One region of the Streptomyces sp. NPDC043738 genome, then DNA from elsewhere that is predicted to be linked to it. Evidence: riboswitches for the same ligand, from Rfam matches in the RefSeq annotation. Region 1 holds a riboswitch; the other holds the start of a gene.
What was found. A riboswitch is a leader RNA that binds a small molecule or an ion and turns the genes downstream of it on or off. The one in region 1 is predicted to bind glycine.

Region 1 (7,227 bases):
CCGTCACCGGAGGGCATCGCCGAGGAACTCCGGCCGGGCGGCCGGCGGGTGGGTCAGTAAGGGCGCGGGTAGCCGTAGCCGTACGAGGGCGCGGGGGCCGGCTGACCCTGCGGCTGAACGTAGCCGTCCCGGTCGAAGAACGGCCGCGCACAGGCCCGCATCCACATCGCGACCGGGTCGTAGTCGTCGTTCATCGCGACCGTGGAGACCGGCAGTCCGTCCGGAACCGCACCGATCGACTGCTGGATCATCAACCGGGCCGAATCCACCGCTTGTTGGCCGGTGTCGTACAGATCCAGCCCGACCGCCAGATACGGGGCACCGAGCGCGGGCTGCACCCAGGCCCGGCGCAACGACCGCACGGCGGGGGTGCGGTGGGCGTTCTGGGCCAGCAGGGCGTAGAACTGCGGGATGTCGATGACCGGCTCGGAGATCCGCAGCGGGCCGGCCGGCAGCCGGTCGAGGCCGCCGGCGATGCGGCGCAGGTCCAGCCAGGGGATGCCGACACCGCCACCGGGGGCGTGCGGGTTCAGCCACAGGCCCCAGCGGTCCGGGAAGAGCGCGCCGGCGATCTCCAGGCCGCCGACGACCTCGTGGTCGCGGTTCCAGCCGGAGGCGGCGAGTTCGGGCGCGGAGGTCACGCACGGCGCGTAGCCGAGGCCGTCGACCTCCATGTTTCCGTACTGCGCGTCGGGGGAGCCGGCCCGGCCGTGCCACAGCAGCATCCAGACCTGGCCCGCGGCGAGCGCCTGCAGCAGCGCCTCATAGGCGTCGTAACGGCCGGGCGAGACCTGCTGGAGCAGCTGCTCCAGCGCTCCGGCCGCCGCCGGCCCCTGATGCGCACCCGCGCTCACGTGGTCCGTCCCTTCATCTCGGCAGGGCACGTGTGGGTGCGCCCGCGCGTCATCCAACCAGCTTACGAGTGGTCGCGAGAGTAGAAGGGCCGCACGCGCTCCAGCATCCAGTCGGCGACCGGGTCGCCGTGGGCGAGATCGAGCATCACCAACTGCACCGGCCAGGGCACCGGGACCGCGCCGAGCGCACGTCCCAGGGCCGCCAGGACCGTCTCGCGGGCGGTGCCGTCGTGCAGCGCGGCAGGGTCCACGGCGAGCTGAACACCGACGAACAGTGTGGGCGTGTCGCCCTCGACACTAGCCAGGGCACGCCGGGCAGTCAGGACAATTCCGGCACCGGAGAACTCCAGCCCGGCGCCGGCCAGGAAGTCCACCGGCTCCTCCTGCCAGTCCGGCTCGAAGAGCCGCACCCGCCCGCCGCTGGGCAGCCCCTCGACCCCGTGGCGGCCCTGCCGGCACAGCTCGGCCACCGCGGGCGGCGGCAGCGGGACCCCGACCGTGCCGTCCGGGTTGACCGCGATCCCGATCCTCGGCGGCAGCCCGCGGGCGAACTCCCCGGCCGGGGCGACGGTGAAGGACATGTGCGAGCCGACCACCCGCAGGAACTCCTGCTCGGAGCTGTAGACCGGGACATGGGCCACCCCGCCGATCTCGACGGTGGGCAGGTCCAGGCCGCGGGCACCCGGGCCCGCGCTCTCCGGGCCCCCGCCGTTGGGCAGCGGCACCCACACCCGGCTGCGCCCCAGGACCTCGACGATCCGGCCGCCGGCGCCCGGATGCCCGACCGACGCGGCGAGCACCTCCTCGAGCTCGTTCGCCGGCCACGCCAGCTGCGGTATCCCCTGCTCCGGAAGACTCATCTGTACCCACCCGTTCCGACCACGCCAATCGCCCAACGACCCTAGACGAGAAAACCCGCAGGCGGTTCATACGGGGGCGGGGTACGGCACACCCGGAATCCGCAGTCCGCTCAGTGGAAGGCGACCGTCTTCAGTGCGCTCGCCGCCCGCCGGTCCAGCAGGACCACCGAGCTGAACCCCTTCGGCGGCCCGGCCGTCTCCGCCGCGGCGACCAGCCGGCCCACCGCCCTGCGGTGCCGCGCGAAGGCGTACCCCGACACCCCGCGCCCGCGCGCCTCCTGGCCGGACCGCGCCACCTCCGGCGGCACGTCGAGCAGCACCAGATGCAGCCCGCGCCCGCCGCGCGCCGCCGACCGGGCGACCCAGCGGCGCACCCAGGCCAGCGTTCCGCAGTCGTGCACCACCACGCTGTCCCCCGACGCGAGCGCACGGCCCAGCGCGAGATAGTGCGCGGCCCGCACCAGCGGGCGGTACAGCCCGTACGGCAGCCGGCGCAGCCTGCCGCGCCCCCAGCGCTCGCGGACGTCCTGCGAATCGATGCGGTGCACCACGGGGCCGCGGCCGTCCGACGACGGCACCACCCGGTGCATCAGAGTGCTCTTTCCGCTGCCCGGCAGCCCGGAGACCACCACCAGGTCACCGGCGGCGAACCGCAGCTCCGCAGTGCCGCGGGCGCGCTTCCGGCCGCGCAGGTCCCTCACCCGAGTACCGCGCCCCGGCCGGACGACGGACCGCGCCGCGCGCCGGGCCGGGGGCCCGGCGGCGGGTGCCGCCACCGGCGCGCCCGGGGGCACGACCCCTGAAGTGGCCGCGAATGCCGCTTCCCTCTGCACCGTGATCGCCCTCCCCGTCCAGTTCCGGTCCGAGTCCGTCCCTTACCCGCAGAGTGTCAAGAAAAGGTAATGCCCATCAAGGCGATTGTCCGATCTGTCGGCGTGGCGGGCCCGGTCCTGGACGGGGCGGCGACCGGGGCTCCTCGATCCGGCGTTCCCGTGTAATGATGTGGCCGCCACGTGCACGTCCGAAGCTCATCCGTGCACCGCCAACTCCATACCGGCCGCTTGAATCCGCGCGGGAGAGTCCCCGGCCGCCACGGCGGGGCGCCGAAGGAGCAAGTCCTCCCTTGAATCTCTCAGGCCCCTATACCGCGCGGGCGAGGCAGATCTGAAAAGCGAGCCACTGCCCGGTTGCACGGGGCGGCTCCACCCAAGGTGCAAACCGGGTCCGTTCGCGGGATCCCGGTGAACCTCTCAGGTTCCGATGACAGATGGGGAGAACGTCTTGTCACCCATGCCTGGGAGCCCAGAACCATGACAGATGCCCCCCGCCGCACCGCGCTGGACGCCACCCACCGCGCGCTCGGCGCGACCATGACCGACTTCGCCGGCTGGGACATGCCGCTGCGCTACGGCAGTGAGCGCGACGAACACGTCGCCGTCCGCACCCGCGCCGGTCTCTTCGACCTCTCCCACATGGGTGAGATCACCGTCACCGGCCCGCAGGCCGCCGACCTCCTGGACTACGCGCTGGTCGGCAACATCGGCGGCGTCAGTACCGGCCGCGCCCGCTACACCATGATCTGCGAGGACGGCGGCGGCATCCTGGACGACCTGATCGTCTACCGGCTCGCCGACCAGGAGTACATGGTCGTCGCCAACGCCTCCAACGCCCAGGTGGTGCTGGACGCGCTGAGTGCGCGAGCGGGCGGCTTCGACGCCGCGATCCGCGACGACCGGGACGCCTACGCGCTGCTCGCCGTGCAGGGACCGGAGTCCCCGGGGATCCTCAAGTCGCTGACCGACGCCGATCTGGACGGACTGAAGTACTACGCCGGTCTGCCCGGCACGGTCGCCGGCGTCGACGCGCTGATCGCCCGTACGGGATACACCGGCGAGGACGGCTTCGAGCTGTTCGTGCGGCCGGCGGACGCGGTGGCCCTGTGGGAGGCGCTGGCCGCGGCCGGCAAGGACGCCGGCCTGGTGCCCTGCGGTCTGTCCTGCCGCGACACGCTGCGCCTGGAGGCGGGCATGCCGCTGTACGGGCACGAGCTGACCACCGCCACCACGCCGTTCGACGCGGGCCTGGGCCGGGTCGTGAAGTTCGAGAAGACCACCAACAACGGCGACTTCGTGGGCCGCGCCGCGCTGGCGGCGGCCGCCGAGCGCGCCGAGACCGACCCGCCGCGCAAGCTGGTCGGCCTGATCGCCGAGGGCCGCCGGGTTCCGCGCGCCGGATACCCGGTCGTCACGGCCGACGGCACGGTCATCGGCGAGGTCACCTCCGGGGCCCCCTCCCCCACCCTCGGCAAGCCGATCGCCATCGCCTACGTCGACGCCGCCTACGCCACACCGGGCACCGAGGGTGTCTGCGTGGACATCCGTGGAAGCCATGAGCCGTACGAGGTCACCGCGCTGCCCTTCTACAAGCGGCAGAAGTAGCGGTTCACCCCCGGCATCCCCGGCAGTGGCGCGCGCCCGCGTGTCTCACTGTGCAAGACCCTCCCCCGGACTTCGCCCGGGGAGGCGCCCCCATGCACGATCACACCCTCGCGTACAGGAGAATCGAGCCATGAGCAACCCCCAGCAGCTGCGCTACAGCAAGGAGCACGAGTGGCTGACGGACGCCGTGGAGGGCGTCTCGACGGTCGGTATCACCGAGCACGCGGCCAACGCGCTCGGCGACGTGGTCTTCGTGGAGCTTCCCGCGGTCGGCTCGACGGTCACGGCGGGCGAGTCCTGCGGTGAGCTGGAGTCGACCAAGTCCGTCAGCGATCTCTACTCGCCCGTGGACGGCGAGATCGTCGAGGTCAACGAGGATGTCGTCGGCGACCCCTCGCTGGTGAACTCCGCCCCGTTCGAGGGCGGTTGGCTGTTCAAGGTGAAGGTCAGCGGCGAGCCGGAGGACCTGCTCTCGGCCGACGAGTACACCGCCTTCGCCGCCGGCTGATCCCGGACCCCTCTCCCCAGGAAGACTCATGTCGCTTCTCAACAGCTCCCTGCACGAGCTCGACCCCGACGTCGCCGCCGCCGTCGACGCCGAGCTGCACCGCCAGCAGTCCACCCTCGAAATGATCGCGTCGGAGAACTTCGCCCCCGTCGCCGTCATGGAGGCCCAGGGCTCCGTCCTCACCAACAAGTACGCCGAGGGCTACCCCGGCCGCCGCTACTACGGCGGCTGCGAGCACGTCGACGTGGTCGAGCAGATCGCGATCGACCGCATCAAGGCCCTCTTCGGCGCCGAGGCCGCCAACGTCCAGCCGCACTCCGGCGCACAGGCCAACGCCGCCGCCATGTTCGCCCTCATCAAGCCGGGCGACACCATCCTGGGCCTCAACCTCGCCCACGGCGGCCACCTCACCCACGGCATGAAGATCAACTTCAGCGGCAAGCTGTACAACGTCGTGCCGTACCACGTCGACGAGAAGACCAACCTGGTCGACATGGAGGAGGTCGAGCGCCTCGCCAAGGAGCACCGCCCCAAGCTGATCGTGGCCGGCTGGTCCGCCTACCCGCGCCAGCTGGACTTCGCGGCCTTCCGCCGGATCGCCGACGAGGTCGGCGCGTACCTCATGGTCGACATGGCGCACTTCGCCGGCCTGGTGGCCGCGGGTCTGCACCCCAACCCGGTGCCGCACGCCCACGTCGTGACCACCACCACCCACAAGACGCTCGGCGGCCCCCGCGGCGGCGTCATCCTGTCCACCCAGGAGCTCGCCAAGAAGATCAACTCCGCGGTCTTCCCCGGCCAGCAGGGCGGTCCGCTGGAGCACGTCATCGCGGCGAAGGCGGTCTCCTTCAAGGTCGCCGCCTCCGAGGACTTCAAGGAGCGCCAGCAGCGCACCCTCGAAGGCGCCAAGATCCTCGCCGAGCGCCTCGTCCAGGACGACGTCAAGCAGCACGGTGTCTCCGTCCTGTCCGGCGGCACCGACGTCCACCTCGTCCTGGTCGACCTGCGCGACTCCGAGCTCGACGGGCAGCAGGCCGAGGACCGCCTCCACGAGGTCGGCATCACCGTCAACCGCAACGCGATCCCCAACGACCCCCGTCCGCCGATGGTCACCTCCGGCCTGCGCATCGGCACCCCGGCCCTGGCCACCCGCGGCTTCACGGCCGAGGACTTCCGCGAGGTCGCCGACATCATCGCCGAGGCCCTCAAGCCCGCCTACGACGCCGAGGCCCTCAAGGCCCGGGTCACGGCGCTCGCGGAGAAGTACCCGCTGTACCCGTCGCTGTGACGCGTCTCATGCGGTGATCCTCCGCGCCGCCGGTCACCGGCGGCGCGGAGGCCGAACGGGCCGTGAGCCCGGGGCCGTTGGTCCCGGGCTCACCGTCTGCGTGCCCGCTCTTCTCCCTCCCTTCGCGAAATCACGTGGAAAATCCGGTGATTCGCGAGAAATAAGGTGGCCCACGGCAGATGGCAGCCGCCCCTCCTCCGTGAAGGGGGCACTTCTCGACGCAGGACGGACGACACATCCCATGGACATGAGCGCGGGCGAGCGCAAGGGGCTCAGCCTCTTCGCCCTCATCATGATCGGCATAGGCTCGATCTTCGGCTCCGGCTGGCTCTTCGGCGCCGGTGCCGCCGCCCAGGTGGCGGGCCCCGCGGCGCTGGTCGCATGGGTGATCGGCGCCGTCTTCATCGGCATGATCGCGATGTCCTACGCGGAGGTCGGCTCGGCCTACCCGATCCCCGGCGGCATGGCCCGCTACGGCCATCTCTCCCACGGGCCGGTGCTCGGCTTCCTCACCGGCTGGGCCGTGTGGATCGCGGTCGCCTCGCTCATCCCGATCGAGTCGATCGCCGCCACCCAGTACATGACGTCCTGGAGCTTCGGCTGGGCGAAGGGGCTGGTCGACCCGGCCACCCATCAGCTCACCCTCTCCGGCATCTGCACGGCACTGGCGCTGACCGTCGCCCTCTGGCTGACCTGCTACTGGTCGGTCCAGCTGCTGGCCCGTGCCAACACCGTGCTCACCCTGGTCAAGTTCGCCATCCCGGTGCTCGCCGTGCTGGCCCTGATCGGTTCCGGCTTCCACACCTCGAACTTCACCTCGCAGGGCGGGTTCGCCCCGTACGGCTGGCCGGCCGTGCTCACCGCCGTCACCACCTGCGGCGTGATCTTCGCCTTCAACGGCTTCCAGGCCGTGGTCAACCTCGGCGGGGCCGCCAGGAACCCGGGCCGGGCCATCCCGATCGCCCTGGTCGGCGCGCTCGCACTGGGCCTGGTGATCTATCTGGCGCTGCAGACCGCCTATCTCGGCTCCGTACCTCCCGAGCAGCTCCAGCGGGCCGGCGGCTGGCAGGGCGTGAACCTCAGCTCGCCGTTCGCCGACCTCGCCAAGCTGCTGATGCTGCACTGGGTGGTCACGCTGCTGCAGTTCGGCGCCTTCATCTCGCCGGCCGGCTCCAACATCGCCAATGTCGCCTCGGCCGCGTACATGGTGACCAATCTCGCCGAGACCGGCTTCTTCCCCAGGAAGCTGGCGGCCGTGCACCCGCGCTACGGCACCGCA
Region 2 (7,227 bases), on a different contig from region 1:
CGATCATCAGCGTGCCGGCCACCGGGAAGGACATCGTCGGTGCGTGGAAGCCGTAGTCGATCAGCCGCTTGGCGACATCGTCGATGCTCACGCCGGTCGCCTTGGTCAGCGGCCGGACGTCGATGATGCACTCGTGCGCCACCAGGCCGCCGGGGCCGGTGTAGAGCACCGGGTAGTGCGGCTCCAGGCGCTTGGCGATGTAGTTCGCGCTCAGGACCGCGACCTGGGTGGCGCGCTTGAGGCCCTCGCCGCCCATGAGGCGGACGTACGCCCAGGAGATCGGCAGGATGCCCGCCGAGCCCCAGGGAGCCGCGGAGATCGGCCCGACGCCCGTCTCGGGGCCCGCGGTGGGCTGCAGCGGGTGGTTGGGCAGGTACGGCGCCAGGTGGGCGCGTACGGCGACCGGGCCGACACCGGGGCCGCCGCCGCCGTGCGGGATGCAGAAGGTCTTGTGCAGGTTCAGGTGCGAGACGTCGCCGCCGAACTTGCCGGGCTCGGCGAGTCCGACCAGCGCGTTGAGGTTGGCGCCGTCGACGTAGACCTGACCGCCGGCGTCGTGCACCGCGCCGCAGATCTGGGTGATGTGCTCCTCGAAGACGCCGTGCGTGGAGGGGTAGGTGACCATCAGGACCGCGAGCTCGTCACGGTGCTTGTCGATCTTGGCGTGCAGATCGTCGGTGTCGACCTCGCCGTCCTCACCGGTCTTGACGACGACGACCTTCATGCCCGCCATGACGGCGCTGGCGGCGTTGGTGCCGTGCGCCGAGGACGGGATCAGGCAGACCGTGCGCTGCTCGTCCCCGTTGGCGCGGTGGTAGGCGCGTACGGCCAGCAGGCCGGCCAGCTCGCCCTGCGAGCCGGCGTTCGGCTGGATGGAGACCTTGTCGTAGCCGGTGACCGTGGCCAGTCGCTCCTCCAGCTCCTGGATCAGCGTCAGATAGCCCTGGGCCTGGTCGGCCGGCGCGAACGGGTGCAGCTGGCCGAACGCGGGCCAGGTGACCGGCTCCATCTCGGTGGTGGCGTTCAGCTTCATCGTGCAGGAGCCGAGCGGGATCATGCCGCGGTCCAGCGCGTAGTCCTTGTCGGCGAGGGTGCGCAGGTAGCGCAGCATCGCGGTCTCGGAGCGGTGCTGGTGGAAGACCGGGTGGGTGAGGTAGTCGTCCGTGCGCAGCAGCTCCCGCGGCAGCGCTTCAGCGGCCGTCGTGTCCAGCTGCTCGACGTCGCCCTGCACGCCGAAGGCGCCCCAGACGCCGGCCAGCTGCGCGCGTCCGGTGGTCTCGTCGCAGGCGATGCCGACCAGGTCGGCGTCGACCTGGCGGAGGTTGACGCCGGCCTCGCGGGCGGCGGCGACGACCTCGGCGGCCCGGCCGGGCACCCGCGCGGTCAGGGTGTCGAAGTACGCACCGTGCACGATCTCCACACCGCCCGCCCGCAGGCCCTCGGCGAGGACGGCGGCGTAGCGGTGGGTGCGCCGGGCGATGGTCCGCAGGCCCTCGGGGCCGTGGTAGACGGCGTACATCCCGGCCATGACGGCGAGCAGCACCTGCGCGGTGCAGATGTTGCTGGTGGCCTTCTCGCGGCGGATGTGCTGCTCGCGGGTCTGCAGCGCGAGGCGGTAGGCCTTGTTGCCGTCGGCGTCGACGGAGACGCCCACCAGGCGGCCGGGCAGGCTGCGGGCGAACTGGTCGCGCACGGCCATGAAGCCGGCGTGCGGCCCGCCGAAGCCCATCGGGACGCCGAAGCGCTGGGTGGTGCCGACCGCGATGTCCGCGCCGAGCTCGCCGGGCGAGGTCAGCAGCGTCAGGGCGAGCAGATCGGCGGCCACGGTGACGATCGCGCCGAGACCGTGGGCCTGCTCGATCAGGGCACGGGGGTCGCGCACCGCGCCGGAGGCACCGGGGTACTGCAGCAGCACGCCGAAGACGCCCCGCTCGGCGATCTCGGCGGGGATGCCGTCGGACAGGTCCGCGACGACGACCTCGACGCCGGTGGGCTCGGCGCGGGTCTGGATCACGGCGACGGTCTGCGGCAGGCAGTCGGCATCGACCAGGAAGACGCCCTGCTTGACCTTGCCGACGCGGCGGGAGAGCGCCATCGCCTCGGCGGCGGCGGTGCCCTCGTCCAGGAGGGAGGCACCGGAGGTGGGCAGTCCGGTCAGTTCCGCGACCATGGTCTGGAAGTTCAGCAGCGCCTCCAGGCGGCCCTGCGAGATCTCCGGCTGGTAGGGCGTGTACGCCGTGTACCAGGCCGGGTTCTCCATGACGTTGCGCAGGATCACCGGCGGGGTGAACGTGCCGTAGTAGCCCAGGCCGATCATGGGGGCCAGCACCTGGTTGCGCTCCGCCAGGCCGCGCAGCTCCTGGAGGACCTCGGCCTCGGTGCGGCCCTGCGGCAGGCCGAGCGCCTCCGCGCTCTTGATCACATCGGGTACGGCCGTGGCCGTGAGCTCGTCCAGCGACCCGAAGCCGACGTGCGCGAGCATCTTCGCCTGCGCCTCGTGGTCGGGGCCGATGTGCCGGCGCTCGAACGGAATGCCCTGTTCGAGCTCGGTCAGGGAGATGCGAGTGGTGGTCATCTGCGGGGGCCTCCTGGTCAATGCGACCTACGAGGGGCACCACGGCGCGGGTGCCCGGACGGCCTCCCCCTCTGTCATCTCAACCTGAGAGCTTCACCGGCCCGCGCGAGGCGGCCCGGCTTTCACCGTCGGTGAGGAGGGGTTCCGGCGCTGTGCTCGTCCGTGGCCCGCCCTGCTTTCCAGAGTGACCTCGTCCATGCGGTACGTGTGCCTGAGAGATTCCGGGGAGGATTTGCTCCTTCGGCGCCCTGGTCGCGAACGACAAAGGACTCTCCCGCATGGGTTCTGCGGCCATTGGCCAGCCTACCAGCGCGCCACTCGAAGGATCCTTCGAGTGGCCGGGGCATGAAATGTGCCGTTTGGTAGTTGTCACAGGGCAGTTGCGACCAATTGGAGGGGTTGTGCAAACCGATATCGATCCCCGGAGCCTGATCGGCCGCAAAGCGTTCGACCGGAACGGCGCGAAAATAGGCACGATCGACGAGGTCTACCTCGACGACGCGACGGGGGAACCGGAGTGGGCGGCCGTGCGCACCGGACTCTTCAGCCGGGATGCGTTCGTCCCCCTTGAACCCAGCAAGATGGTCGGTGAGGGCCTGCACATCCCCTACGACCGCAAGCTGATCAAGGACGCCCCGGACTTCGGCGTGGGCCGCCACCTCTCCCCTGAGCAGGAGCTCCAGCTCTACCACCACTACCGGCTGGATATCTCCTCACCGGAACCCGGTCCGGCGTCCCCCGGCAAGGAAGACGGCTCCGACGGCCCGGACAAGGACTTCGGCAAGATCGCCGGCTCGGAGGACTGACCTCCTTCCGGCCCGCCGCCCACGAGCGGCAAGGGCTCACCCGGCCGCAGCGCCGGGTCCTCGACGGCAAAGGTCCGCACCCTCCCCGGTGCGGACCACGGCGTCTCGAAGCGCACGGTCACCCTCCCCACGCCGCTTCCCTGCACCCATCCGGCGCCGAACTCGTCGTGCACCACGTCCAGCCCCGGATGCCAGCGCCTCGGCCGCTCCTCCTCCGGCTCCCCTCCACCGGACTCCTCCCCACCCGGCTCCGCGGCCGCCCTCGCCAGCTCCCCGGCCTCCCGCTCCGTCGCCAGCTGGGCGAACAGATCCTCCTGGGTGAAGTCGGCCAGCCCGCTGACCCCCACGCCCAGCAGCCGCACCCCGCCGGTGGTGTCCACGGTCTCCAGCAGCCGCACCGCGGCCTCCCGTACGACCGAGGGGTCGTCGGTGGGCCCGCGGAGCGTCTCGGAGCGGGTCAGCGTCGAGAAGTCGTAGTTCCGCACCTTGATCACCACCGTGCGTCCGGAGCGCCCGGCCGCCCGCAGCCGCTGGACGCAGCGGTCGGCCAGCCGCAGCATCTCGGTCCGCACCCGCGTCCGGTCGGTCAGATCGACCTCGAAGGTGTCCTCGACGGAAATGGACTTGGCGTCCCGCTCGGCCACCACGGGGCGGTCGTCCTGGCCCAGCGCCATCGCGTACAGCCCCGCGCCGTGCGCCTTGCCCAGGAGCCGCACCAGCTCCGCCTCGCCGGCCTCGGCGGTCTCCGCGACGGTGTGGATCCCGGCCCGCCGCAGCGTCTCAGCCGTCGCGGGCCCCACCCCGGGCAGCGTCCGCACCGTCATGGGGCCCAGCAGCTCCCGCTCCGTACCGGGCTCGATGACGACCAGGCCGTCCGGCTTCGCCGCCTCGGACGCGATCTTCGCCAGCATCTTGGCGCCCGCGAGCCCCACCGAACCGGTCAGCCCCGTCGCGGTCCGGATGTCGCGCCGCAGCCGCTCCCCCACTTCGCGTACGGCGGCCGCCTCGGCCGGCACCCCGCCCGCTTCCAGGTCCACGAACGCCTCGTCCAGGCTCAGCGGCTCGACGAGCGGTGACAGCTCGTGCAGCAGCTCCATCACCGTGTCACTCACCTGGCGGTACAGGCCGAAGCGAGGGCTGAGATAGGCGGCGTTGGGGCACAGCCGGCGCGCCTGGGCCGTGGGCATCGCGGAGCGGACCCCGAAGATCCGGGCCTCGTACGACGCCGTGGCGACCACACCCCGCGGCCCGATCCCGCCGACCACCACGGGCTTACCGCGCAGGCTGGGCTTGGCCGCCTGCTCGGCGGCCGCGTAGAACGCATCCATGTCCAGATGCAGAATCGTCGGCGCGGGTCTCACACGTCCGATGCTGCCGCATGGCACTGACAATCGACCCGATGCCGGGCCGGGGCCGCCGGACGGGGCTCAGCCGGCCCTGTTGCGCCGCCGCGCCAGCTCGTCGTGCGGGTTCTTCCCCATCAGCGTCTCGCCGGTGTCCACGCGCTCTCCGTGGAGCTGTGACAGCGCACCCTCCACGTCCCGCCACACCACGCCCACCGCGATGCCGAAGACGCCCTGGCCGCCCTGGAGCAGATCGACGACCTGATCGGGCGAGGTGCACTCGTAGACCGTCGCGCCATCGCTCATCAGCGTCATCCGCGTCAGATCCGCCAGCCCCCGCGCGCGCAGGTGCTGCACGGCGGTGCGGATGTTCTGCAGCGACACCCCGGTGTCCAGCAGCCGCTTGACGATCTTCAGGACGACGACGTCCCGGAAGCTGTAGAGCCGCTGGGTGCCGGAGCCGTACGCGGGCCGGATGCTCGGCTCCACCAGGCCCGTACGCGCCCAGTAGTCGAGCTGCCGGTAGGTGATGCCCGCTGCCGCACATGCGGTCGGGCCGCGATAGCCGATGTTCTGCGCCTCGCAGTCCCCCGACACCGCCGCGGCCGGTGCCGGGGCATGGTTCGCGGCCGCGCCCGAGTGGAGCGGCAACGCCCCTTCCGCCGCCATACCGTCGCCGGTGATTGCCACGCCGCCCTCCGTCCTCCACGTCCCGGACGGGACCTGCCATATCGACGGTATGCAGTCACTCGGGGTGCGTCAACGATCGCCGCGCTCGCCACGCCGAGTGATAATCACCCTACGAGTGGTTTCTCGTGACCTCGCGCGGGGAATGGCTAAATAGTTTGGCCGGAATCAGCCCCTTCACCCGGCCGGCGTCACTGGCTGTTGGTGCCGAAGTCCTCGGGCGAGATCTGGTCGAGGAACTCGCGGAACTTCTCCACCTCGTCCTCCTGCTCGTCCGGGATGGCGATCCCCGCGTCGTCCAGCACACCGTCCGTGCCGAAGATCGGCGTTCCGGTGCGCAGTGCCAGCGCTATGGCGTCGGACGGGCGGGCACTGACCTCGACCCCGCTGGCGAAGACCAGTTCGGCATAGAAAACCCCCTCGCGCAGGTCCGTGATCCGGACCTGGGTCAGCTCCTGGCCCACCGCTTCGAGCACGTCCTTGAAAAGGTCGTGCGTCAGCGGCCTGGCAGGGACCATGCCCTGCTGGGCGAAGGCGATGGCGGTGGCCTCCCCTGGCCCGATCCAAATGGGCAAGTAACGGTCGCCTCCCACCTCCCGCAGGAGCACGATCGGTTGGCTGGAAGGCATTTCCACCCGGACACCCACGACGTCGAGCTCGTTCACACAGCAACCCTAGGACGTGCCCGGCAGGTTTGGGTAGTCGAGCACTCTTTTGCTCATGGCAACCGGACGCGAAGAGCGCTCTGCACCAGCGCCGCATGGAGCCGTACGGAGAGCGTCGCCAGCTCTCTCGCGGTGGCCTCCGCATGAGCCCTGGTCTGTGGATTACGGTGCCGCCGAAGGGGTGCAACGACCTGTTCGACCAGGCTGGCCTCGCGCTCGGCGGCCGCCTTCACGGCACGCAGATGCCGCGGCTCCAGGCCGAAACGACCCAGGTCCGCGACGAGTTTGGCCACGGTGACGGCCTCGATGTCGTATCCGCCGTCCGCATGGGGGACGATGAGTCCGTACGACTCCCAGTCGGCGAGCACCGCCTCGTCCACCGCCGCGGCGGCCAGCAGCTCGGCCCGGCCGATCCGGGCAGCGGTCGGATGGTCCTCGCCCTGGCAGGAGACGCCCTCGACCAGGTCCCGCGAGGGCGCGGCCGGAGCCGGCAGCCGCACCTGCTCACCGCGCTCCAGAGCGTCCAGATGCTCCCGGATGACCTTCAGGGGCAGATAGTGGTCCCGCTGCATCCGCAGGACGCTCGCCAGCCGATCGACGTCGGCCGGCGTGAATTTCCGGTATCCGGAAGGCGTGCGCTTCGGCTCGACGAGCCCCTCGGCCTCCAAGAAGCGAATCTTAGAGATGGTGACCTCGGGAAACTCCTCGCGCAGCACATTGAGCACCGTGCCGATGCTCACCGGCTTGGCGCCCGAGGAGGCGGTGCCGGCGGAACCGGCACCGCCCTTCGGCGTATCGCGCATATGCCTTCCCTGACCGGTCAGATCCCGGCGCCCCGCTGGCTCGCGTAGAAGACCATGCGGTACTTGCCGATCTGGACCTCGTCGCCGTTGGCGAGCGCGACCGAGTCGATCGGCTCACGATTGACGTACGTGCCGTTCAGGCTGCCGACGTCGGCGACCGTGAAGACGCCGTCCGCACCGCGGCGGAACTCCACATGCCGACGCGAGACCGTCACATCGTCGAGGAAGATGTCGCCCTGCGGATGCCGGCCCGCCGTCGTCAGCTCGCTGTCCAGCAGGAAGCGGCTGCCCGAATTCGGACCCCGGCGGACGATCAGCAGCGCCGAACCCAGCGGAAGGGCTTCGACC

Region 2: another riboswitch for glycine. It lies ahead of gcvP (aminomethyl-transferring glycine dehydrogenase); the one in region 1 lies ahead of gcvT (glycine cleavage system aminomethyltransferase GcvT).

The regions. Positions count from the first base shown of each region.
Region 1 covers NZ_JBWKCJ010000005.1:242,835-250,061, forward strand. Annotated here, with positions in the region: gene AC0680_RS10205 (enhanced serine sensitivity protein SseB C-terminal domain-containing protein) at 54-854, opposite strand; gene AC0680_RS10210 (enhanced serine sensitivity protein SseB) at 917-1,714, opposite strand; gene AC0680_RS10215 (AAA family ATPase) at 1,825-2,553, opposite strand; glycine riboswitch at 2,777-2,872, shown strand; glycine riboswitch at 2,873-2,991, shown strand; gene gcvT (glycine cleavage system aminomethyltransferase GcvT) at 3,025-4,152, shown strand; gene gcvH (glycine cleavage system protein GcvH) at 4,283-4,660, shown strand; gene glyA (serine hydroxymethyltransferase) at 4,689-5,948, shown strand; gene AC0680_RS10235 (APC family permease) at 6,190-7,227, shown strand, end outside.
Region 2 covers NZ_JBWKCJ010000036.1:64,735-71,961, forward strand. Annotated here, with positions in the region: gene gcvP (aminomethyl-transferring glycine dehydrogenase) at 1-2,575, opposite strand, end outside; glycine riboswitch at 2,765-2,862, opposite strand; gene AC0680_RS33125 (PRC-barrel domain-containing protein) at 2,977-3,381, shown strand; gene AC0680_RS33130 (DNA polymerase IV) at 3,270-4,742, opposite strand; gene AC0680_RS33135 (MerR family transcriptional regulator) at 4,809-5,414, opposite strand; gene AC0680_RS33140 (bifunctional nuclease family protein) at 5,603-6,076, opposite strand; gene ftsR (transcriptional regulator FtsR) at 6,130-6,879, opposite strand; gene AC0680_RS33150 (FHA domain-containing protein) at 6,897-7,227, opposite strand, start outside.